3 regions of the Iodobacter sp. CM08 genome follow, and region 2 is predicted to be linked to each of the others. Evidence: predicted binding sites of a transcription regulator. Region 2 holds the regulator's gene; each other region holds the start of a gene.
What was found. Region 2 encodes sigma-54, which starts transcription at its own class of promoters, with help from an activator protein. Its sites were predicted from a motif close to CTGGCACGCTTCATGCTT; they were not measured.

Region 1 (7,676 bases), on a different contig from region 2:
GGTGGGTGCACTGGTTGAGCTGAGTAGTGGTGATATTGGGATTGTGGCAGGGCAAAATCGCAGCAGGCGACTCAAGCCCAAGGTATTACTCATTTTAGGACCAGATAAACGCCCACATGCTCGGCCTAGCCTGCTAGATTTAATGATGAATCCAGCCAGCAGTAGCGGGCAAGAAATTAGCATTCGTAAAGAATGGCCGCAGGGGAGTTTTAATATTAATCCACAAGAGTATTTTCAAGGATGAACACCTCGCCCTTAGCCGCAAGCAGCGATCTAGCCCTGCTCGCCAGCTATCAACTAGATACACAAACGTCTTTAAGCCAAGCCCTAAGTAGACTCATCCAAACACATTGCCAAGAAAAACCACAAGATGACACGCTATACGATGCTTACTTTCAGGCCCTAACTAGGGGAGAAACCATCGATATTTGGCCACAACTCAGCCCGCACGGCCTTAGCCAAGCCACTTTAATGCTCTTAAGCTGGCGAGAACAATTACTGCCCCATTTGCCTGCCGAGGCTGAAGCGCTTATTAATCGCCTAAGCCTTACCGAGCTAAAAAAAGCTCACCAGCAGCTACAAACACGCACACCATTACAGGCAGATTCCCCCGCGCAAGGCTTAGAAAACGCCAAATTGCATACCCAAGCAGAGCGAAATATTGGCCTACTATTCATAGAAACTGGCCATTATGAATCGCTAAGAATCAGTGCTATACAACTACAAAATGAAATGCTACGCCCGCAAGATAAGCTCTATCCTATTGAGGGTGGCGTGTTAATGATTTTGCCCAATATGTTAGGCGAAGGGCACGCATTTTTAGCCGCCAATCGCGCGCAATCCTTGCTAAACCAAGCCTTTACAGAAAGCGCAGTTAGCCCTCGAATCGGCATTGCTCTATGGCCTTTGCATGGCACTAGCCTAAGACAATTAATCCATTGCGCCAAAGCCGCAGCCAAGCAATGCAGCAATGAAGAACCGGCGGTTTACCAAGCCGAGCGTGATATCCAAGGCCTGCTACTTGCAAAACTAGAAAAACCCCTGCGTGAAGCACTGGCAAGTAATCGCTTTTATCTGGTCTTTCAGCCGCAAGTGCAGCCGCTTAGCAGCGGTGTGTTGTACAAAGGGGCCGAAGCACTACTACGCTGGCAAGACGATAAACTAGGCTATGTGCGCCCCGATGAGGCGGTACTCGTGGCCGAGCAACTAGGGCTCATGCCACAGCTCACCCGCTGGGTGATCCATGCGGCTTTGCGCGAGTTCTCCCTACTCAGCCAAGCGGGTCTAAAAGGCAGTTTAAGTATTAATCTAACCCCATCTAATCTACTAGATTCGCGCTTAGCCCAAGAGGTAGAAAACGCACTTAGCCTGTGGAATATCCCTGGCAACCGTATTATTTTTGAGATTACCGAATCCGCCGCGATTGAGGATTTAGAAGCTACCATCAGCAGCTTGTATGCGCTTAAAAAGCTAGGCTGTAAGCTGGCCCTTGATGACTTTGGCACGGGTTATGCCTCGCTTTCTTATTTAAAACGCCTACCCATTGATGAGCTAAAGATCGACCAAAGCTTTATTCGCACCATTACCCAATCCGACACCGACGCGCATATCGTAGAAAGCGTAATTAATCTAGCGCATAAACTGAATTTAAGCGTGGTGGCCGAGGGGGTAGAAGATCTTGCCACGCTAGAAAAAATGATCTCCTACGATTGCAATCTGATTCAAGGCTATTATTTTAGCTGCCCACTCGCGCCAAATGACTTACTGCAATATTATCTAGACTTGCAGCCAAAGCAGTAAACTATTTTCCTGATTATGTCTCTTGCTCAATGGGCTCTATGCAGATGGATGTCTTGAGTGCTTAGTTTGGTTTTGGAGTTTGTAGAGCGAGTGCAACCCCATATGCGCTAAAAAAGTTACATAGAGCCTGAACTGTGCATGAAATGGCGCTAAACCTTGAACCACGGATGTATTTCACACCAATCCTATCCGCTTAAGCAATATGCCATTCGTAGGGCGGGTGCAACCCGCGAGTCATGCTAAAAAAACGCGGGTTGCACCCGCCCTACGATGTTTCAATCCTTGCAATAGATAGATCTAAGTTGATCGCTTAAGATTTAACGATCAGCAAATCTCCCTTAAGTTGATAGGGTTGGGTTGCCCCCCCCCTACGATATTTATAGTGAGATTGAGCAAGAGGCATAGTCAGGACTATTTTTATCTCCAAACAAACACGTAAATAACCGCCCAATGAGACCCATTTATGATGAACTGGCAACAGCTCCTAAACGCCGAGCGACTTGGCGCTGTACGTAATGATTTATTTGATCACGAATCAGGGCGCAGTGATTTTCATAAAGACCACGACCGCATCGTTTTCTCCTCACCATTTCGGCGCTTAGGGCGCAAAACTCAGGTTCATCCACTCACCGAAAACGATCATGTGCATACCCGCCTCACCCACTCCATTGAGGTGAGCTGCGTGGGGCGCAGCTTGGGTATTTTAGTCGGCCAACGGCTGCAATACGCCCTGCCGCCACACATCACGCCTTACGATATCGGTGCGATTGTGCAAGCCGCCTGCCTTGCCCACGATATTGGCAACCCGCCATTTGGCCACGCCGGTGAATACGCGATCCGCGATTGGTTTTGCCGCGATCAACACGCCTATCTATTGCAAAATCTAAGCGCTAACGAGCGCCTCGATTTAATGACTTTTGAAGGCAATGCTCAGGGCTTTAGAGTGGTCACCCAGCTAGAAAACCACCGTTTTGAAGGCGGCATGCGCCTCACCTACGCTACGCTAGGCACCACGCTAAAATACCCGTGGACATCCAGCGAAGCCACGCCCAGCGGCAAATTTAGCTGCTATCAATCTGAAAAAAATATCTTAGAAGAAATCACCACCGAATTAGGCCTGCCTAAGGTCGACAAAAACAGCTGGGCGCGCCATCCGCTCTCCTACCTGATGGAGGCCGCCGACGATATTTGCTACGCCATTTTAGATTTAGAAGACGGCATAGAAATTGGCATGCTGGCGTATGAGCAAGTTGAGCCGCTCTTGATTAAAATTTGTGGCGGTCAGCAAGATTTGCTGGAGCTAGAAATCGCTGCCGCGCCATCCAATCGCCGTAAAATATCGCTGCTGCGCGGCAAAGCCATCGAGCGCTGCGTATTAAGCGCCACTGAAACCTTTATGCAGCAGTACACCCCTATCATGGAAGGTAAATTTAAGGGCGATTTACTCAGCGCCTGCCCCAGCAGCATGAAAGACGGCATCAACGCCGCTAAGCAGCTCGCCCGTGATCGCATCTTTAATGAAAGACGCAAAATAGAAATCGAAGTGGGCTCGTTTACCTGCTTAGATATTCTGCTGGGAGCCTTTTGCAACGCCGCCTACCAACAAAAAGTATCGCCACAGCTGAGCTTTAGAATGAAACGAATCCTCGATTTAATGGAATACAACGCCCCTAAAAAAGAATGGCCGCTGTATGAGAGCTATAGCCGCGTGCTCGACTTTATCGGCGGCATGACCGATAACTACGCCACCTATCTAGCGCAACAAGTAGGAGGAATGGGTAAATGAAAGCTTTCATCTTACTAAGCCTGCTCGCCATTAACCTAAGCGGCTGCGCCGTGGTGGCCGTTGGCGCAGCCGCCGTCAGCATCACCACTACCGCCGTTGGGGTGGCTTACGATGTAGGCAAAGCAGGAGTAAAAGGCGTCGTGGCCGTAGGCGGCGCAGCAGCCGATGCCTTAAGTAGCCCCCCCACAGCGGTGCCTGAGGTAGTGCCCAACACCCCCCCAATAATCAACACTCCTGCCCCACAAGCAGTGGAAGTACGAGTATTAAAGCAGGAGTAATTTTGTAAATTAAGGGAGTGCCGTAGCTTAGACTTCAAGCCAAGCTACGCCGCCGCCGATACAGCGTGCTACGCGCCACGCCCAGCGCCGCTGCAGCTTTACTGATATTGCCTTCAAACTGGGCAATGGTTTGTTCGATCAGGCCTTGGCTGTTGCTGGCTAAGGAGGCTTGGCTGACCGGCACTTGGTAGGCTTCTGGCAAATCACGGATACCCAGGCTATCGCCGTCGTCCGCCAAGGCCAGTAGGGTTTTCAATAGGCTGAGTAGCTGCCTTACATTGCCAGGCCAAGGGTAGCGGTTTAATGCGCCCAATAGCTCGTCTTCCAGCCGAATCTGCCGTTTTACTCCTCCCAGCTCTTGCCAAAGCCCAGTAATAAAACCGGGCAAATTCGCGTGTTCGCAGAGTGGTGGCAGGCGGACAGTAAAGTCTTGCAGGCGATAGAATAAATCGGCCCTAAACTCCCCTGCTGCAACCAGCTTGGGTAGATCGCGGTGGCTGGCGCAAACAATAGCAAAATCAACTTTGTAAGACTGGCTACTGCCCAACGGGGTAACTTCACGCTCCTGCAGCACCCGCAGCAAACGCGCTTGCATCGCCAGCGGCATATCGCCGATCTCGTCGAGCAGCAGCACGCCGCCATGGGCTTCGCGCAATTTACCCAGATGCCCTTTACGTTTAGCACCTGTAAACGCACCCTCTTCGTAGCCAAATAATTCAGATTCGATTAAGGATTCTGGCAGAGCAGCGCAGTTAATCGCCACAAACGGGCCTTTGCTGCGCTGGCTGGCTTGATGCAGCGCTCTGGCAAATACCTCTTTGCCGCTGCCGGTTTCGCCCTGTAGCAATACCGCCACGCCCGCATTTAGCACCCTGACCGCTTTATCTAATTGTTTTTGAAAAGGCTGCACCACGCTTCGCTCGTGAAACTCGGGTTCGATCAAGGGGCGAGTAGCGAGCTTGGCCTTAGGGGCGGTGATGGTGATGTAAAAATGCTGGCCACGCTGGGTATAGATTTGCTGCGGAGCGACTATGGGTTTTAAAGCCGCCTCAAATAAATCAGCAAAACGGCTGTGGCCTAAATCTTGCCAGCTTAAACCCAGCCAGTGCAGGGCCACGCGGTTGGCGGCAATCAGGGTCTCCCCAGCAAAGCTCAGCACTCCCTCCCTTGGCGAGCCGAGTAATTCACTACGCGGGTGCAGCCGCAGCAGCCAATGCTCATCCCCAGCCATGCTCAGCCAGCGATGCTCGATCTGCTGAGCGGCAAGGCGCACTAAGCCCAAAGCGTGCAGATGATGCAAGCAAGCGTCGCCCGAAACATTCAGCACCCCAGCCAGCCGCCCATTGGGCGCAAACACAGGGGATGCCGAGCAAGAGATGCCGATATTTTGCGCCAAGAAGTGCTCGCCTCCCCTCACCTGCACCGAATCAGCCAGCGCCAGCGCCGTGCCAATCGCGTTGGTTCCCTTGCTGGCTTCGGCCCAGCTTACTCCTGGTAGCAGCGCCACTTGCTCGGCCTTTTTCATAAACTGTGGATTGCCGGTGGTATTTAAAATGAGGCCAGCGGCGTCGGTAAGCAGCACCACGCTCTGCGTGCCAAGCACCTGCTCGTATAAGCCATCTAGCTCTGGCAGTGCCACACGCAGTAGATGCTCATTCGCCTGCAAGGCCTGCTGTAAATCAGCGCTTACGAGAGGATCAAAACCATCATCCGCTATGCCTTGCTGACGGCAGCGCAGCCAAGATTCGGCAATCTGCTGCGGCAGGCTGGATGGGCAAACCCCTTCTTCAAAAAACTGACGACGCGCTTGCGTGCTTAGGGCGGGCAGAGAAGTAGACATGGATGATCTCCTTGTTGCAGGCTCAAAACCACTGTTGCAAATTGCAACACTTACAAGGTTTATCTGAAACACAATATACGTTAAACCCTTGTAAATACGAAGGTTTAACGCCTTTGCAGATACCGCATTGCAATATATAAACGCCCAATGCTAGCTTTCACAAAGTTTTCACCTGCATTGCAGTGCAATATAGCCATGCACAGGCATGCTTTCTGCTAATAGCAGTGGACAGGGGCAGCAGCCCTAAACCCACCGGAGAAGCAGCATGAGCACATTGATTCCAGGTCAGTATGGTTTTCCTCTGCAATTAAAAGCACGCTACGCCAACTATATCAATGGCGAATGGCAGGCACCGCTGGCTGGGAAGTATTTTGAAAACGTCAGCCCCATCACCGGTAAAGTCATTTGCGAAATCCCCCGCTCAGACGCCAGTGATATCGAAATGGCGCTGGATGCTGCCCACGCCGCCAAAACAGCATGGGGTAAAACATCGACCACCGAACGCGCTAATATCCTAAATAAAATTGCCGACCGAATCGAAGCCAATTTAGAAATGCTCGCCACAGTGGAAACATGGGATAACGGCAAGCCCATCCGTGAAACCCGCGCTGCAGATTTACCTTTGGCGATTGATCACTTTCGCTATTTTGCTGGGGCGATACGCGCACAAGAAGGCAGCATTGCTCAGATCGATAACGATACCGTGGCTTACCATTTTCATGAGCCGTTAGGCGTGGTTGGGCAGATTATTCCTTGGAACTTCCCGATTTTGATGGCCACATGGAAGCTGGCTCCTGCACTGGCGGCAGGCAATTGCGTGGTGCTCAAGCCCGCCGAACAAACACCGCTGAGCATTTTGCTGCTGATGGAAGTCATTGGCGATTTACTGCCTAAGGGCGTGCTCAATATTGTGAACGGCTTTGGCTTAGAGGCCGGTAAACCGCTGGCATCGAATAAGCGCATCGCCAAAATCGCCTTTACCGGTGAAACCACCACCGGCCGGCTAATTATGCAATACGCCTCACAAAATCTGATTCCGGTGACGCTGGAGCTAGGTGGAAAATCGCCCAATATCTTTATGCCCGATGTGATGAAGCACGACGATGCCTTCTTTAATAAAGCCATCGAAGGCTTTGTGATGTTTGCCCTGAACCAAGGTGAAGTCTGCACCTGCCCAAGCCGCGCCTTGGTTCATGAGTCGATTTATGATGCCTTTATGGACCGCGCACTCAGCCGTGTTGCCGCGATTAAGCAAGGTAATCCACTGGATGCCTCCACCATGCTGGGCGCGCAGGCCTCGATGGAGCAGATGGAAAAAATCACGGCTTATCTGGATATCGGCAAGCAAGAAGGCGCAAAAGTATTGGCGGGTGGCGCGCGCGCCCAAATGACTGGGGAGCTGGCGGGTGGCTATTACATTCAGCCTACCGTATTCCAAGGCCACAATAAGATGCGAATTTTCCAAGAAGAGATCTTTGGGCCGGTGGTTTCAGTCACCACTTTTAAGGATGAAAACGAAGCCTTAGCAATCGCCAACGACACGCTATACGGCCTAGGCGCTGGTCTGTGGACGCGCGACAGCCACGCCGCTTACCGCATGGGCCGCGAAATTCAGGCGGGCCGCGTTTGGACCAACTGCTACCACGCCTACCCAGCCCATGCAGCATTCGGCGGCTATAAGCAATCAGGCATCGGGCGTGAGAACCACAAAATGATGCTCGATCATTACCAGCAAACCAAGAATTTGCTGGTGAGCTATAGCCCAGATGCCTTGGGTTTTTTCTAAGCACGGGTCTGTGGCATGCACGCGTGGGCAAGACAAAATGTTTTGCCCTTCCTACAAGTACCCGATGTTGGTATGCAGGGTGGGGCCTCGTGCCCACGCGTAATGCAGCGCACATGACCATTCTTACGCTTAAAAAATGGAAATAAACATGGCTAACGATGCCAAAGTCAGCGCCACACCCGCTGC
Region 2 (7,676 bases):
GCTCAGATGCCCCCGCCCGTGCCGTAATGGGCACTTACGTTGTTGAGTCGGTGGGTTTTATTGCTAATTCTAATACCGAAACACTGGAACTTAAATCTAAAGTCAGGATGAGCTATGAACCGCTTCGTAACCCTTAACACCGTATTACTGTTTTTGCTTGCTAGCCCCGTGCATGCAGAAAAAACCGACCGCGAAAAACCTATTAAAATCGCCGCTGCAAATTGTGTGATGAATCAAAAAACGCAGGCTAGCGTCTGTACTAATGATGTGGTGCTGACTCAAGGTACGCTCAGCATTCGTGGAGATAAACTCTCCGTGCGCCAAGATGAAGCGGGCAACCAGTTTGTGACAGGCAATGGCAGCCCCGTGCGGTTTCGGCAAAAAATGGATGGTGGTAACGAGTGGGTAGATGCAGAGGCACAGCGCTTTGATTACGACGGGCGTACTGGCATTCTTAAGTTGTTGGATAAAGCTTGGGTGAAGCGGGGCGAAGATCAAATTTATAGCGATTTAATCACTTACGATCTAAACAATGAAGCCTACCAAGCGCAGAGTAAAACAGAAGGTGGCAGGGTGAATATCGTGATCAATCCGAAAAAGGCTCCCGCTCCATGAGTAGTTCTTTACGCGCAGAACAGCTAGAAAAGCGCTACGGCAAACGTACCGTAGTGCGTGATGTCACTATGGAAATTTCTAGTGGCGAAGTGGTTGGCTTGCTAGGCCCTAATGGCGCGGGCAAAACCACTAGCTTTTATATGTTGGTGGGTTTAGTTGCGATGAATGGCGGGCGGATTATGCTCGATGGCGAGGATATCGGCCATTTACCCATTCATCAGCGGGCACGGCGAGGTTTAGGTTATTTGCCTCAGGAAGCATCTATCTTTCGTAAAATGACGGTGGCGCAAAACATTACTGCAGTGCTAGAGCTGCATTGCAAAAATCGTGTTGAGATTGATACTCGCCTCAATGAGCTGCTCAATGATTTACATATTGCCCATTTGCGGGATGCTGGTGCGATGGGCTTATCAGGTGGTGAGCGGCGGCGGGTAGAAATTGCCCGCGCACTTGCAGCAAACCCACGCTTTATCTTGCTGGATGAGCCATTTGCAGGGGTAGACCCGATTGCCGTGATGGATATTCAACGTATTATTGGTTTTTTAAAGCAACGTGGAATCGGTGTGCTCATCACTGATCATAATGTGCGTGAAACCTTAGGTATTTGTGATCGTGCTTACATCATCTCGGAAGGTGCGGTGATGGCGTCAGGTGTTCCAAAAGATATTGTGGCTAATGAAAGTGTGCGTCGAGTGTATCTCGGTGAACATTTCCGTATGTAAATGAAACAAACCCTGCAGCTGCGGCTTTCCCAGCAACTAAACCTCACGCCACAATTGCAGCAGGCTATTAAGCTGCTGCAGCTTTCTACGCTTGAGTTTCAGCAAGAGCTTGAGCAGTACCTAAATGACAACCCTTTGCTGGAGCGTGGCGAGGAAGCCCCCGCAGGGGAAGTTGAGCAGCCCGAGCCACAGTGGGAAATGGGTGGGGATGATGATGGTTTGCGCTGGGAGGGTACGAGTCATGGTGGCTCAGATGACGATGATGATTTTGACCCCGCCACCAATATTGCGCGTGATCTAGATTTACGTGAATACCTGCTACAGCAAGCAGGCCTGCTGCAGCTACCGCATCGGGATAAGTCTTTGTTATTGATGTTGATTGAAGCTTTGGATGATGATGGTTTCCTTTCCCAGCCCTTAGATGAAGTCTATTCTCAGCTGCCAGAGGAACTTATCCAAGATTATGAACTCGAACTTGATGACTTAAAGATTGCTTTAGTCCGCTTACAGCACTTAGAGCCCTTAGGCGTTGGTGCTCGGGATACTGCCGATTCATTATGCTTACAGTTGCGCCAAAAACCGCCGAGTGCCGCTAAAGATTTAGCCTTGAAGATTGCCCAAAATTCACTCGATTTATTAGCTGGACGGGACTACACTAAGCTTAAACGAGCCTTTAAATGCGAGGATGCTGAGCTAAAAGCCGCACAAGAATTAATTGTAAGTTTAAACCCAAGGCCGAGCGCACAGTGGTCTGTAACCTCGCCAAGATATGTAAGCCCCGATGTGGTTGTGCAAAAAGTACGTGGGGTTTGGCGGGTTAGATTGCATGATGCATCCATGCCAAAATTACGCGTTAACCGGCTTTATGCAGATATCTTACAGAAAGGCGACGGCGCTCATTTAGCCCGCGAGCTACAAGAAGCACGTTGGTTAGTAAAAAGTGTGCAGCAGCGTTTTGAAACAATTTTACGAGTAGCAACAGCGATTGTAGAGCGGCAGCGGGCATTTTTTGAACATGGTGAAGTGGCAATGCGGCCCTTGGTACTCAGGGATATTGCAGAAGAGCTCGATTTACACGAATCAACTATTTCTAGAGTCACCACGCAAAAATACATGTTAACGCCGCGTGGTTTGTATGAGTTTAAGTATTTTTTTGGTAGCCATGTAGACACAGACGCCGGTGGTGAATGTTCTGCAACCGCTATCAAAGCTTTAATAAAGCAGATGGTGCAGCAAGAAGATAAGAAAAAACCTTTAAGTGATAGCGTATTGGCAGAAGCATTATCCGCCCAAGGTATTGTGGTAGCGCGTCGTACCGTTGCTAAATACCGTGAGGCGTTGCAGATTTACCCAGTAAGTCAGCGCAAAAGTTTGTAAGGCCCCAACGGAAGGAGTAACCCTATGAATTTGAATATCAGTGGCCATCATCTTGAAGTAACCCCATCGATCCGTGAGTACGTGAACAGTAAGATGGAGCGGGTTATCAGGCACTTTGATAATGTGATTGATGTAAATATCATCCTCTCCGTGGAGAAACTGCAACACCAAGTTGAAGCTACCGTTCATGTTCGCGGACGCGATATCCACGTTGAAGCAACGGATGAAAATATGTATGCAGCGATTGATCTTTTGGCAGATAAACTTGATCGTCAAGTTGTAAAGCACAAAGAAAAATCAATGGATCATCGCAACGAATCCATTAAACAGCATCAACCTAGCGCTGAATAAAGCGATTTCTTTCACCTTAGCGGGAACCGGTTTATTCGGGTTCCCGTTTTTGTTTTCAAGCGACGGCGCTACAATAGCTGTCGTCCTTGTTTTGGTCTGCCTACAATGAGTCTGATCGCCCAAATTCTGCCAAGTGGTAATGTCTTCCTTGATATGGAAGTCGGCAGTAAAAAACGTATTTTTGAACAAGTAGGGATTCTATTTGAAAATAGCCACGGCATTGCCCGTAGCGTTATTTTTGATAGCTTATTTGCTAGAGAAAAACTTGGTTCCACCGGCCTTGGTCAAGGCGTGGCTATTCCGCACGGGCGTATTAAAGGCCTAAAAGAAGCAACCGGTGCTTTTGTGCGTTTAGATGAGGCTATTCCTTATGATGCGCCTGATGGTAAGCCGGTTTCCTTGGTGTTTGTCTTGCTCGTGCCCGCACACGCTACCGATCTACACTTACAAATCTTGTCTGAATTAGCCCAGCTTTTTTCAGATAAAGTATTGCGAGAAAGCTTGTTGGCCGCAACGGAGCCAGGGCAAATCTGGAAGTTAATCAGCACTTGGGAGCCTTATGCCACAGATTTCAGTTAGACAACTGTTTATTGATAACGCCGAAAAACTGCGCCTAACTTGGGTTGCAGGGCAATCTGGTGCTAATAATCTGTTATCTAATGATGCGTCTGAGCAAAAGCCAACCCTGTCTTTGGTCGGTCACCTGAATTTTATTCACCCCAATCGCATTCAAGTGCTTGGGGTGGCTGAAACGGTTTATCTTTTGCAGCTAAGCGTTGAGGCGCAAAGAGAATCACTGGCCCGATTATTCTCAAACGAGATGGCGGCGGTGATTGTGGCCAACGGCCAGATCGTTGGCGACTGCCTGCGCGAAGCCTCCGAGCGCTTTCATGTGCCGCTGCTTACGTCCCCTGAGCAATCCCCCTATCTGATGGATGTGCTGCGCTATTACCTATCAAAAGCGCTAGCGGTTTCAACTCATTTGCACGGGGTGTTTTTGGATGTGCTGGAAGTGGGTGTACTGCTGACGGGTGAATCATCGATGGGTAAGAGCGAGCTGGCACTAGAGCTAATTTCCCGTGGCCATGGCCTTGTGGCCGATGATGTGGTTGAGGTGTATCGCACCAATCCAGAAACGCTGGAAGGGCGTTGCCCGCCTATGCTGCGCGATTTTCTAGAAGTGCGCGGGATTGGCGTGCTGAATATCCGTACTATTTTTGGTGAAACGGCGGTGAGGCCGCGTAAAACCTTAAAGCTGATTATGCATTTGGCCAAGGCGGGGGCAGAAAAACTGGCTCCGATGGATAGGTTGCAAATGCAGGCGGCCACGCAGGATATTTTGGGTGTGCCGATCCGCAAATTAGTGATTCCCGTGGCGGCCGGTCGAAATTTAGCGGTATTGGTTGAGGCTGCGGTGCGTAATTATATTTTGCAATTACGCGGCATCGATTCCACGCGTGAGTTTATTGAAAGACATCAAAAATTTATGGAGATGGGCGAATGAGTCGTCAGCAGCTCATTTTGCTATCTGGCTTATCAGGGGCGGGTAAAAGCGTTGCACTTAAATCTCTAGAAGATTTAGGTTATTTTTGTATCGATAATCTGCCCGCGCCTTTATTGCCGCAAACGGTGGCTTTGCTGGATGAGGATGGTTATCCACAAGTCGCTATTTCTGTGGATGTGCGCAGCGCGCATAACTTTGCCAGCTTCCCCAATCATCTAGAAGCCCTGCTGGAATTGGGGCTAGATGTGCAAATGCTGTTTTTAGAAGCCAATAACGAAACGCTAGTGAAGCGGTTTTCTGAAACGCGGCGCAGCCATCCCTTATCCAGTGGTGAGTTAACCGTTAGCGAGGCCATCGCCCTAGAGCGAGAGATGTTGGCTGATTTCTCTGAAGTGGCTCATCGTATCGACAGCAGTGATTTATCCGCCAATCAGCTGCGCAGCTGGATTCGCCAGTTTGTGGCCTTAGATCGCTCCCAGCTTACTGTGATTTTTGAATCTTTTGGCTTTAAGCATGGCTTGCCACTTGATGCTGATTTTGTGTTTGATGCCAGATGCTTGCCTAATCCTTATTACGACAAAGCCTTGCGCCCACTTACGGGTAAAGATCAGCCAGTGATTGATTTTTTGCAGCGACAAGCGGTGGTTGGGCGGTTTCAAGAGCAGATCAAAACCTTTATGCAAGCATGGTTGCCCGAGTTTGAAGCAGATAATCGCAGCTATATTACGGTGGCGATTGGTTGCACAGGTGGCCAGCATCGCTCGGTTTATTTAGCGGAGCAATTAGCCCAACACTTTGCTGAGCATAGGCAGGTGTTGCTCAGGCACCGTGAGCAGCATGGCTAAAGTAGACGGCGGCGAAGCCGCTGCTTTTCCCCCTCGCCCGCTTGCGGGAGAGGGCAAGGGGAGAGGGGTAGACGGCGGTGCAGGTACTGATTTTCTCCCTCGCCCGCTTGCGGGAGAGGGTAAGGGGAGAGGGGTAGACGGCGGTGCAGGTACTGATTTTCTCCCTCGCCCGCTTGCGGGAGAGGGTAAGGGGAGAGGGAAGAATCAAATAATGCGGCCAGGTGACTGGCCGTTTGTTTGTCTAGCTTTAGTCTTGGTCGCCTACTTGGCTGCATGGAGCTGGCAGCAGGATGGGGCCACTCGGGTGCGGGTCTACCAAGAGGGCAAAGTCTTTGCTGAGGTAGATTTAAGCGCAGAGCGAGAGTTACAGGTGGCAGGCCCACTTGGGATAACCGCAATTGAGATTAAAGCGGGCCGAGTACGGATCAGTGCCGACCCAAGCCCTCGCCAATATTGTGTGCGGATGGGTTGGTTGGATCAGGCGGGCCAAATGGCGATTTGCTTACCCAATCGAATTAGCATTGAGCTTTTAGGTGCTCGCCCTCATGACTTCGACAGCCTCAGTTACTGAAATCCGCCTTAAACCCAGCTTGGATGATGTACGCATTGCCCGTTATGCTGCGCTAGCCATTGCGCTATCGGTATTAGAGGCGGGTATTCCTTCGCCTATTCCTGGAATTAAACCTGGGCTGGCTAATATCATCACCTTGATTGCTTTATGGCGCTTTGGCTGGGGGGATGCGGCATGGATTTGCCTGCTTAGAATTATGGGCAGTGCCATTGCCTTAGGCGGATTTCTATCGCCAGGCTTTGCTATGAGTCTAACGGGTGGGCTATGCAGCTTGCTGGCGCTTGCGTTTGCTTCACGTTTGCCTAGGCGCTGGTTTGGCCCCGTTAGCCATTCCTTGCTGGCGGCATTTGCGCATATGGCTGGGCAGCTATTATTGGCGCGGCTCTGGTTGATTCCGCATAATGGCATCATTAATTTAGTCCCCATCTTTGCTGCGGCCGCATTAGTTTTTGGGCTAGTAAATGGGGTGATTGCGGCAAAATTGCTGAATCGTGGGTGAAAACGTTCAAAAAGTGCTAAGGGCGGATGAAACCCAATCCTATCAACTTAAGCGATATGCCATTCGTAGGGCGGGTGAAACCCGCGAGTGATGTTGAATAAATACGCGGGTTGCACCCGCCCTACAGTAAATATCATTGATTTGGTTTTCTCTGTCTCTACAGACCTTTAGCTGTTAAGTCGTTTTAATAGGTTTTAAATGAAAACAATTACATTGGCTTTTACCGGCGCATCCGGTCTGCCTTATGGCTTGCGCACCCTAGAATGCTTGCTGGCGGCGGGTTGCACCGTGCATGTGCTTTACACGCAGGCGGCGCAAATTGTGGCAAAGCAAGAGCTGAATGAAACCTGGCCTTCGCGCGCGGCTGATCTGGCGGTGTATTTTCGCCAGCGCTATGGCGTTACTGATGAATCGCAGCTGCAAGTCTTTGGTCAGCAAGAATGGTTTGCCCCGATGGCATCCGGCTCTAATCCCGGTGACGGCATGATTGTTTGCCCCTGCACCATGGGCGCTTTATCGGCGATTGCGGTGGGCGCTTCGGATAATTTATTAGAGCGCGCTGCGGATGTGATGATTAAAGAAGGCAAAAAATTAGTGGTTGTTCCACGTGAAGCACCTTTTTCGGTGCTGCATCTGGAGAATATGCTCAAGCTGGCTAAGCTAGGCGTAGTGATCTTGCCGCCTAATCCAGGCTTTTATCACCATCCTAAAACCATCGCCGATTTAGTCGATTTTGTGGTGGCGCGGATTCTAGATCAGTTCCAAATTCCGCATCAGCTGATGCAGCGCTGGGGGGACAAGGGATGAGTTTTAGAGTTAACTGGCCCATTTGGAAAACGGCTTGTTTGGCCTTACTTGCACTGTGGTTCTGGCCCTCGTTCGCCCCGCACGACCCTTGGAAGCCCGATGAAAGCTATATCCTTGGCCTAGTGTATGAATACACGCTGCGAGATAACTGGCTGGTGCCGATGTTATCTGGCGAGCCTTTTATGGAAAAACCGCCGCTGTTTTTTTGGACGGCAGCGGGCTTCTCTCGCTATATCTTTACCTGGCTGCCTGTGCATGCAGCCGCAAGGCTGGCTGCGGCATTTTATATTGCGCTGACCTTTATTTTTGCCGCCTTAGCCGCAGGGCAATTTGCTGCTCGCAGCCGATCGAATAATCCATCGCAAGCGGCATGGCTCACGGCTAT
Region 3 (7,676 bases), on a different contig from region 2:
CTGCTCCATGATATTGGGCGAATGATCGCTATTGCAGCGGATTTCGAGTGGTGCTTTGGCGAGCGCCACCAAAATAGGCCCAAAAATCACCGAGGCTAAAGAGGGCATACAGGCTAACTGCATTCTAGGGAGGGCCGGTGCGCCTTGTAGCGTTTGGCGGCCGGTTTCTAGCGCGGCTAAGGCTTCTTTGACTGAGGGTAAAAATGCGAGGCAGGCTGCCGTGGCAATGGCTCCTCGGCGATGGCGCTGGAATAACTGTGTGCCTAAATCGGCCTCTAGCAGGCTGACGCGTTGGCTAACCTGAGGTTGTGACCAGCCGCGCCTAGCCGCTGCTTGGCTAAAACTGCCACAGGCCACGATATCCAGCAGTAATTGCAAATCATCAAGGCTAAGAGACATAAGAAAAACCTATATTAAATATTGCCAGTTAATGACTTCTATAATAACTGTCATCGGCCCAGAATATGCATTAATCATTCATAGGGGCAAGAAAATGGCAGGGGCAGAGCGGGCAAGGCGCTTGGGGCGGCGTTTTATTATGTTGGATAATATGCTGGTGGTGTGTGGGTTTTTTTTGGTGTTTCCGCTGATCAGCCTGCATTTTGTAGACCAATTAGGCTGGGCTGCCGCCGCTGTGGGTTTGGCCTTGGGTGTGCGGCAGTTATCGCAGCAGGGGTTGGGTTTAATTGGTGGCTCTTTGGCGGATCGCTTTGGGGCAAAACCTTTGATTGTGGCTGGGATGCTGCTGCGGGCGGCAGGTTTTGCCGTGATGGCATGGGCCAGTCACCCCAGTATTTTGGTTTTTTCCTGCGTGCTATCTGGCTTAGGTGGCATGTTATTTGATCCGCCCCGTAGCGCTTTAATTATTAAGCTGACTCGCCCTGCCGAGCGTAATCGTTTTTATTCGCTACTCATGATGCAAGAGAGCGCCGCCGCCATGTTGGGGGCTTTGATTGGCTCATGGTTGCTGATTTTTGATTTTTATTGGGTGGCGATGGGCGGCTGCGCGGCCTTTATATTAACGGCCTTGGTCAACGCTATTTTCTTGCCTGCTTATAAAGTAGCCGCAAAACGGACTTCGGCAATGGCAGCAATTCGTACGGTGCTGGCTGATAAGCCTTTTTTGGTGTTTGTGCTGACGCTCAGCGGCTATTACGTGCTCTGTGTGCAAATCATGCTGTTGATGCCTGTGGTGATAAAACAATTGGCAGGCACGGCACAGGCGGTGGGCTGGATGTATAGCTTGGATGCCATGCTGGCACTGTGCTTACTTTATCCTTTGGCAAGATTAGGCGAGCGTTATTTCAGCTTAGAAACACGGGTTTTGGCGGGGATTGCTTTAATGAGCATCAGCATGACCGCGATGGCTTTGGTGAGTGGGATTGTGGCGGCCTTTGTGGTGCTGACGTTCTTTTATTTGGGCACATTAATTACCGAGCCAGCTAGAGAAGCGCTATTGGCCCGTTTTGCCCAGCCAGAGGCAAGGGCCAGCTATATGGGAATGGGGCGAATGGGCTTGGCTTTGGGCGGCTTGTTTGGTTATACCGGCGGAGGGTTTTTACTCGATAACGCGCGTAGCTTGAATACGCCAAGCCTGCCTTGGTTAACGCTGGGCCTGATTGGTAGCCTTACTTTTATCGCTTTACACAGGCAGTTTTTTCCTTACTTTAAGGGCTTTAAGTATCATTTGAGGTTTGGTTGATTACAGTATTGTGTCGGCTTTGAAAATAATTTCACCGGCCTCCTTGTAAGCCTAAGCTGCTGAAAAACTTGGTTTATCCTTTATAAATAGCGTTTGTTAATTGTTTTTTTCTTACGCCTTGCCTGCTCTGGAGACTCTGGGGCAGGCTTTCCTCGTTTGGATGTAAATAATGCACATGCGAACAAGTAAGACTTGCGGTGTAATAGCGTGATGTAAGAGTGCATGATGATTCGAATTTCATTTAGAAACGATACCTTGCTGGCTGCGTTTGTGAGGCCTCACCGCTGTATTGCTTGCGTCCCCGCTTGGCAATATCCGCGTTTGGCTTGCTTATTGTTTTTGAAATAAGAATATTTCATTAATTAAAAATAGAATATTAAGTAAGTTTTAAGTCGAAATAGATATCATTTATTTATCTTTAAATCTGGCTTATTCGCTAGTATTTTTGGATGATTGTGTTTTTCTATTGCCGTACTGAATTGCTTGGTAAGAATACAGAGAATTGTAATGCAGTCTAAAAATTTAACTTTATATATTATCCTAGCCATGGTGCTGGGTATTATCTGTGGCTATGCCGTGAATCAATATGCAGATAACTCTGCTTCGCTGGCTTCTTTTGCTTCTTATATATCGCTACTCAGTGATATTTTCTTACGCTTAATCAAAATGATTATTGCACCACTGGTTTTCTCTACCTTAGTGGTAGGGATCGCCAGAATGGGGGATAGCGGCGCAATTGGCCGGATTGGCCTTAAAACCATGGGCTGGTTTATGTTTATGTCGCTCACGTCCCTTGTATTGGGCTTGGTGATGGTGACCATTCTTGAGCCAGGCGTGGGTTTAAATCTGCCATTACCCGCTGTGGGCACAGACAGCGGTGTGGTTAAAACCGCGATGAATCTGAAAGATTTTTTGCATCACGCATTCCCAAGCAGCATTTTCGATGCGATGGCTAAGAATGAAATTTTGCAAATTGTAGTGTTTTCTATTTTCTTTGGCGTGGCGGGTGCTGCGCTGGGTAAACGGGTTGCCCCGCTGGTGGATGTGATTGATATGGTGGCCCATGTCATGCTGAAAATCACCACCTACATTATGAACTTTGCGCCAGTTGCCGTGTTTGCTGCGATGGCGGCGGTGATTGCTAAAGAAGGGATTGACGTACTGGCGGTATATGGCAAGTTTGTGGCGAGCTTTTATCTCAGCATCTTTATGCTGTGGTGTGTGATTACCTTGCTGGGCTTTATATTTTTAAGAACACGGGTGTTTTCTTTGCTGCGCCGGATTCGTGGGGCGGTATTGCTGGCCTTTACCACGGCCAGCAGCGAGGCGGCTTATCCGCAAACCTTAGAGCAGCTAGAAAAGTTTGGCTGCAATAAGAAGATTTCCAGCTTTGTATTGCCAATTGGTTACTCGTTTAACCTTGATGGCTCGATGATGTATTGCACATTTGCCACCTTGTTTATTGCGCAGGCTTACGGCATTGAGCTGACCTTGATGCAAAAAATTATGATGCTGCTGATTTTGATGCTCACATCAAAAGGCATGGCGGGCGTACCACGTGCATCTTTAGTGGTAATTGCCGCTACGCTATCGCAGTTTAATATTCCAGAAGCAGGGCTATTGCTGATTTTAGGGGTGGATCATTTCTTAGATATGGGCCGCTCTGCCACCAATGTACTCGGCAATGCCGTGGCGACAGGGGTGGTTTGTAAGTGGGAAAACGAGCTGGGCGAAGAGCGTGATGTGTTGCCTGATGAGCTAGAGCCCAAAGTAGAGGTGCAGCCCGCGCCAATTTTGGATAAACCAGTGACTGTTTGATGGTTGTAATAAAAATGGCCCAGATGATTTCTGGGCCATTTTTTTGCTGGGGTAATTAGCTTGATTAGGCTGCGTGGGCACAAAGGCGTGCCCACGCTACATATTTTAATGCACCGCCTGCAACATCTTCTCCACCACCTTTTTAGCGTCGCCAAATACCATCATGGTTCTATCCATATAGAACAAATCATTATCTAGCCCCGCATAGCCTGCACTCATCGAGCGTTTAACCACCATCACGGTTTTGGCCTTATAGGCTTCTAAAATGGGCATGCCGTAAATGGGGCTGGTGGGGTCGTTTTTGGCTGCGGGGTTGACCACGTCGTTGGCACCAATAATTAGGACTACGTCGGCTGTGGAGAATTCGCTATTGATTTCTTCCATCTCCACCACTTTATCGTAAGGTACTTCGGCTTCAGCCAGTAGCACATTCATATGCCCTGGCATGCGGCCCGCTACGGGATGAATGGCGTAGCGCACGTCCACGCCGCGGGCGGTGAGTAGATCGCTTAGCTCTTGCAGTGCGTGCTGAGCGCGGGAAACGGCAAGGCCGTAGCCCGGCACAATAATCACTCTTTCTGCGTTTTCCATCAAAAACGCTGCATCATCGGCACTGCCCGTACGGTAGTTTTTTTGCGCCGAGCCAGCAGGGCCTGCAATGGCAACTGCAGCCCCAAAGCCACCGAGCAGCACCGAAAGAATCGAGCGATTCATGGCTTTGCACATAATGTAGGAAAGAATCGCCCCTGATGCGCCGACGCAAGCGCCAGCAATAATCAGCACAGGGTTATTCAGCGTAAAACCAATCCCCGCCGCTGCCCAGCCCGAGTAAGAGTTAAGCATAGACACCACCACCGGCATATCGGCTCCGCCAATGGGGATAATCAGCAGTACACCCAGCGCTAGTGCAATCGCCGTCATAATCAAGAAAGAAGATTGGTTATCGCTCACCACATAAATAGCGCCAAAGCCCAGCATGGCCAGCGCCAGCACTAAATTTAAACCGTGTTGGCCTTTAAAATTAATCGCCCTTGCGCCAAATTTGCCAGAGAGCTTGCCGTAGGCAATCACCGATGCACTAAAAGTGATTGCACCAATAAAAGCGCCGATAAATAGCTCGGTTTTTTGCATACTGCCGTGGGTCACGCCGGTATGGAAAATTGCGGCAATGGCAATCAGCACCGCTGATAAACCCACCAAAGAATGCATGGCGGCAACCAGCTCGGGCATAGAGGTCATGGCTACGGTGCGCGCTCTGTAAGCGCCAACCACAGCGCCCGCGCTCATGGCGGCTAAAATCAGCCAGACTACCGGTTTATCGGCCACAAAAAACGAGGTGGCAATAGCAATCGCCATGCCAATCATGCCAAAGAAATTACCGCGTCTGGCAGATAAAGGCGATGAAAGCCCTTTCAGCGATAAGATAAACAGTACGGCAGAAATCAGATAAAGAATGGAAGTAAAGTTCTGCATTATTTTGCCTTCCTTTTAAACATCGCCAGCATGCGCTGCGTGACTAAAAACCCACCAAAGATATTAATACTGGCAAGAAAAATAGCCACGGCACCTAAGACGCTGGTGATGCTGATTTCTTGCGCGTTGATATCCACCACTTGCAGCATCGCCCCAACAATAATGATGCCGCTGATGGCATTGGTCACCGCCATCAGCGGGGTATGCAGGGCAGGGGTGACATTCCATACCACGTGATAGCCAACAAAAATAGCCAGAATAAAAATAGTCAGGCTGCCAATAAAGGGATCCGTGCTTAGCGTATGGCTGCTGACTTCTGCAACGGCAGAGGCTGCTAAAGATAGCGACATTGCTTACTCCATATATGTTTTGAGGTTATGTAGGGTGGGCACGTCTTTGTGCCCACGCGGCATAGGCTGTTTTGCCACCTGTGGGCACAAAATTACCCTATATAACGGTTGCTGCGCGGCTTGGGGCTGCTTCGGCTTTTTTGCCAAATATGGCAGCGCCTTGATGGCAGACTAGCGTGGCTTTTATGATCTCATCCTCAAAATGCGGGGCGTATTTAGCCTCGGTATCTTGAAGTAGGCTTAAGAAAGTCAGCATATTGCGCGCATAAAGCGCGGATGCATCGGCAGCCAGCAGGCTAGCTAAATTGCCATGGCCGACAATAATTACGCCATTGTGGCTATGCACCACTTCCCCAGATTTAGAGAGCGGGCAATTGCCGCCGCTATCTACCGCTAGATCAATTATCACCGAGCCTGCTTTCATGGCCTTAATCGTGGTCTCAGGGATCAACACTGGCGCGGCTTTGCCTGGGATTTGTGCCGTACTAATAATAATATCGGCAAGGCGGGCTTGTTGATCAATTAAGGCGCTTTGGCGTAGCTTGTAATCATCCGACATCTCACGCGCATAGCCACCGGCGGTTTCTGCCGCTGCCTTTTCGGCATCGCTAAGCGTAACTTCAATAAACTTGCCGCCTAAGGACTCTACCTGCTCACGCGTGGCGGGGCGCACGTCAAACACCTCAACAATTGCGCCGAGCCGCTTGGCGGTAGCGATGGCTTGTAAGCCAGCCACGCCCGCACCCAGAATCAACACCCTTGCTGGTTTAACCGTCCCTGCAGCGGTCATCAACATCGGCATAAAGCGGGGATAGTATTGCGTTGCCAGTAATACGGCGCGATAGCCCGCAATATTGGCTTGCGAAGATAAAACGTCCATCGATTGGGCACGGGTAATCCGTGGCACCAGCTCCAGCGCGTAAGCACTGATTTGTTTGTTACTGAGCGCTTCTAAATGGGGGTAGCGATGAATATCAAACAGGGCCACAAGGGCAGCATGCAAAGGAAGCTGGGCCAGTTCATGCGCTTCTGGCGCACGGACTTTTAAAATAAGTTGCGCGCCCTGATAAAGCGCGTCTGTATTGTTGGCTATTTCAGCACCTGCCTCGGTATAGGCTGCGTCGCTGATGGCGGCATGGATGCCAGCCTTACTCTCTACTCTGACCGTATGCCCAGCTTTAATCAGTTTTTTTATTGTCTCCGGCGTCGCAGCAACCCGGAACTCCCCAGGCAGCACTTCGGCGGGAATGGCAATCAACATATCTGTTTCCTCATGGTTATCAGAGCAATGGGCAAACAATGGAGGTTTATGTCAGTTTGAATATTGGCCTGAGTCAAATAAGACCGAGTTTGATCTTATCGCAGTGCAACATTAATTTGCCGTGTGAAGTGTTCAATTACTTTGAAGGTGTTGTATTTCGTGTGAATCCACCCCATAAAGCATCTATTTTTGTAATGTGTTTACCTTATTATTGGGGTAAAAATAGCACGATGTAACTTGATTTTAGCGGCCGCTGCAGGCTTATTTTCAAATGAATGTATGAAAAAAACACCGTGTATTTAGATGATTTATTGTATTTTTTTATCTTGGATCTATTTTTTGCGGGTGCTTGGGCTGCTTGTTGCACGGCTGGCAGTTAAAGCTTACACGTGGCTTGTAATAAAAATGCTATTGATAATCATTATCATTTATAGGAGAATCAATTTATACACTCTATCGAGGCAATAGCATGAATGCATATTTGGTTGGCGCAGATGTACTGGGCAATATTCCTGATCTTTTATCCAGCTACGGTATTAAGGTGCATAAGCATGTTTCAGGGCGTAATGCCGCGCACCAGCGCAAGCCTGCCAGCTTAAAAGGCGCAGATCTATTAATCTTATTTACTGATTTTCTAAGCCACAATGTGATGCGCGCTTATCGTGATTTAGCGCATGAAGAGAACGTACGCTTTGTAGCTTGCCGCCGCTCGGTCTGTGCCTTGAGCCAATCGTTAGACAAAATAGAGTGTACGAAGGTGTGCGATGCATGCCCCAATAAAAAAATCCATTAATACGGCTAATCAGCCAGCAGCGGCAATAATTGCCGAAGTCCTGCATAAATAGGTTCATAAGCCCGCCAGAATGCGGGCTTTTTGCATGGCACGCTTCCTGCTTCATCTATATCCATAAACAGCGTATCTTATGCTTTATGATGATAAAAACTGGAGTTTGGCTATGTTAGGTCGTTTGGACGATTACTTCCGCCCGCAAGAAACTGCGCTGTCACTGCGCAGCCAGCGGCAAGAAGTATTGGCTTCAAATATCGCCAATAACGATACGCCAGGGTATAA

Region 1: the regulator sigma-54 is predicted to act here: its motif matches at 5,905-5,922, upstream of adh (aldehyde dehydrogenase).
Region 3: the regulator sigma-54 is predicted to act here: its motif matches at 2,024-2,041, upstream of R6242_RS13475 (dicarboxylate/amino acid:cation symporter).

The regions. Positions count from the first base shown of each region.
Region 1 is NZ_JAWQUO010000007.1:36,110-43,785, reverse strand. Features, by position in the region: gene R6242_RS05295 (HD-GYP domain-containing protein) at 1-244, shown strand, start outside; gene R6242_RS05290 (putative bifunctional diguanylate cyclase/phosphodiesterase) at 241-1,800, shown strand; gene R6242_RS05285 (deoxyguanosinetriphosphate triphosphohydrolase) at 2,264-3,586, shown strand; gene R6242_RS05280 (hypothetical protein) at 3,583-3,864, shown strand; gene R6242_RS05275 (sigma-54-dependent Fis family transcriptional regulator) at 3,899-5,704, opposite strand; gene adh (aldehyde dehydrogenase) at 5,970-7,490, shown strand; gene R6242_RS05265 (DUF779 domain-containing protein) at 7,639-7,676, shown strand, end outside.
Region 2 is NZ_JAWQUO010000052.1:9,633-17,308, forward strand. Features, by position in the region: gene lptC (LPS export ABC transporter periplasmic protein LptC) at 1-137, shown strand, start outside; gene lptA (lipopolysaccharide transport periplasmic protein LptA) at 115-615, shown strand; gene lptB (LPS export ABC transporter ATP-binding protein) at 612-1,337, shown strand; gene R6242_RS20375 (RNA polymerase factor sigma-54) at 1,338-2,714, shown strand; gene hpf (ribosome hibernation-promoting factor, HPF/YfiA family) at 2,739-3,065, shown strand; gene R6242_RS20385 (PTS sugar transporter subunit IIA) at 3,171-3,644, shown strand; gene hprK (HPr(Ser) kinase/phosphatase) at 3,625-4,569, shown strand; gene rapZ (RNase adapter RapZ) at 4,566-5,414, shown strand; gene R6242_RS20400 (NusG domain II-containing protein) at 5,407-5,985, shown strand; gene R6242_RS20405 (Gx transporter family protein) at 5,960-6,484, shown strand; gene R6242_RS20410 (flavin prenyltransferase UbiX) at 6,683-7,291, shown strand; gene R6242_RS20415 (hypothetical protein) at 7,288-7,676, shown strand, end outside.
Region 3 is NZ_JAWQUO010000021.1:58,091-65,766, forward strand. Features, by position in the region: gene R6242_RS13465 (LysR family transcriptional regulator) at 1-399, opposite strand, end outside; gene mdtH (multidrug efflux MFS transporter MdtH) at 431-1,702, shown strand; gene R6242_RS13475 (dicarboxylate/amino acid:cation symporter) at 2,210-3,520, shown strand; gene R6242_RS13480 (NAD(P)(+) transhydrogenase (Re/Si-specific) subunit beta) at 3,626-4,993, opposite strand; gene R6242_RS13485 (proton-translocating transhydrogenase family protein) at 4,993-5,343, opposite strand; gene R6242_RS13490 (Re/Si-specific NAD(P)(+) transhydrogenase subunit alpha) at 5,441-6,604, opposite strand; gene R6242_RS13495 (DUF2325 domain-containing protein) at 7,074-7,397, shown strand; gene flgB (flagellar basal body rod protein FlgB) at 7,561-7,676, shown strand, end outside.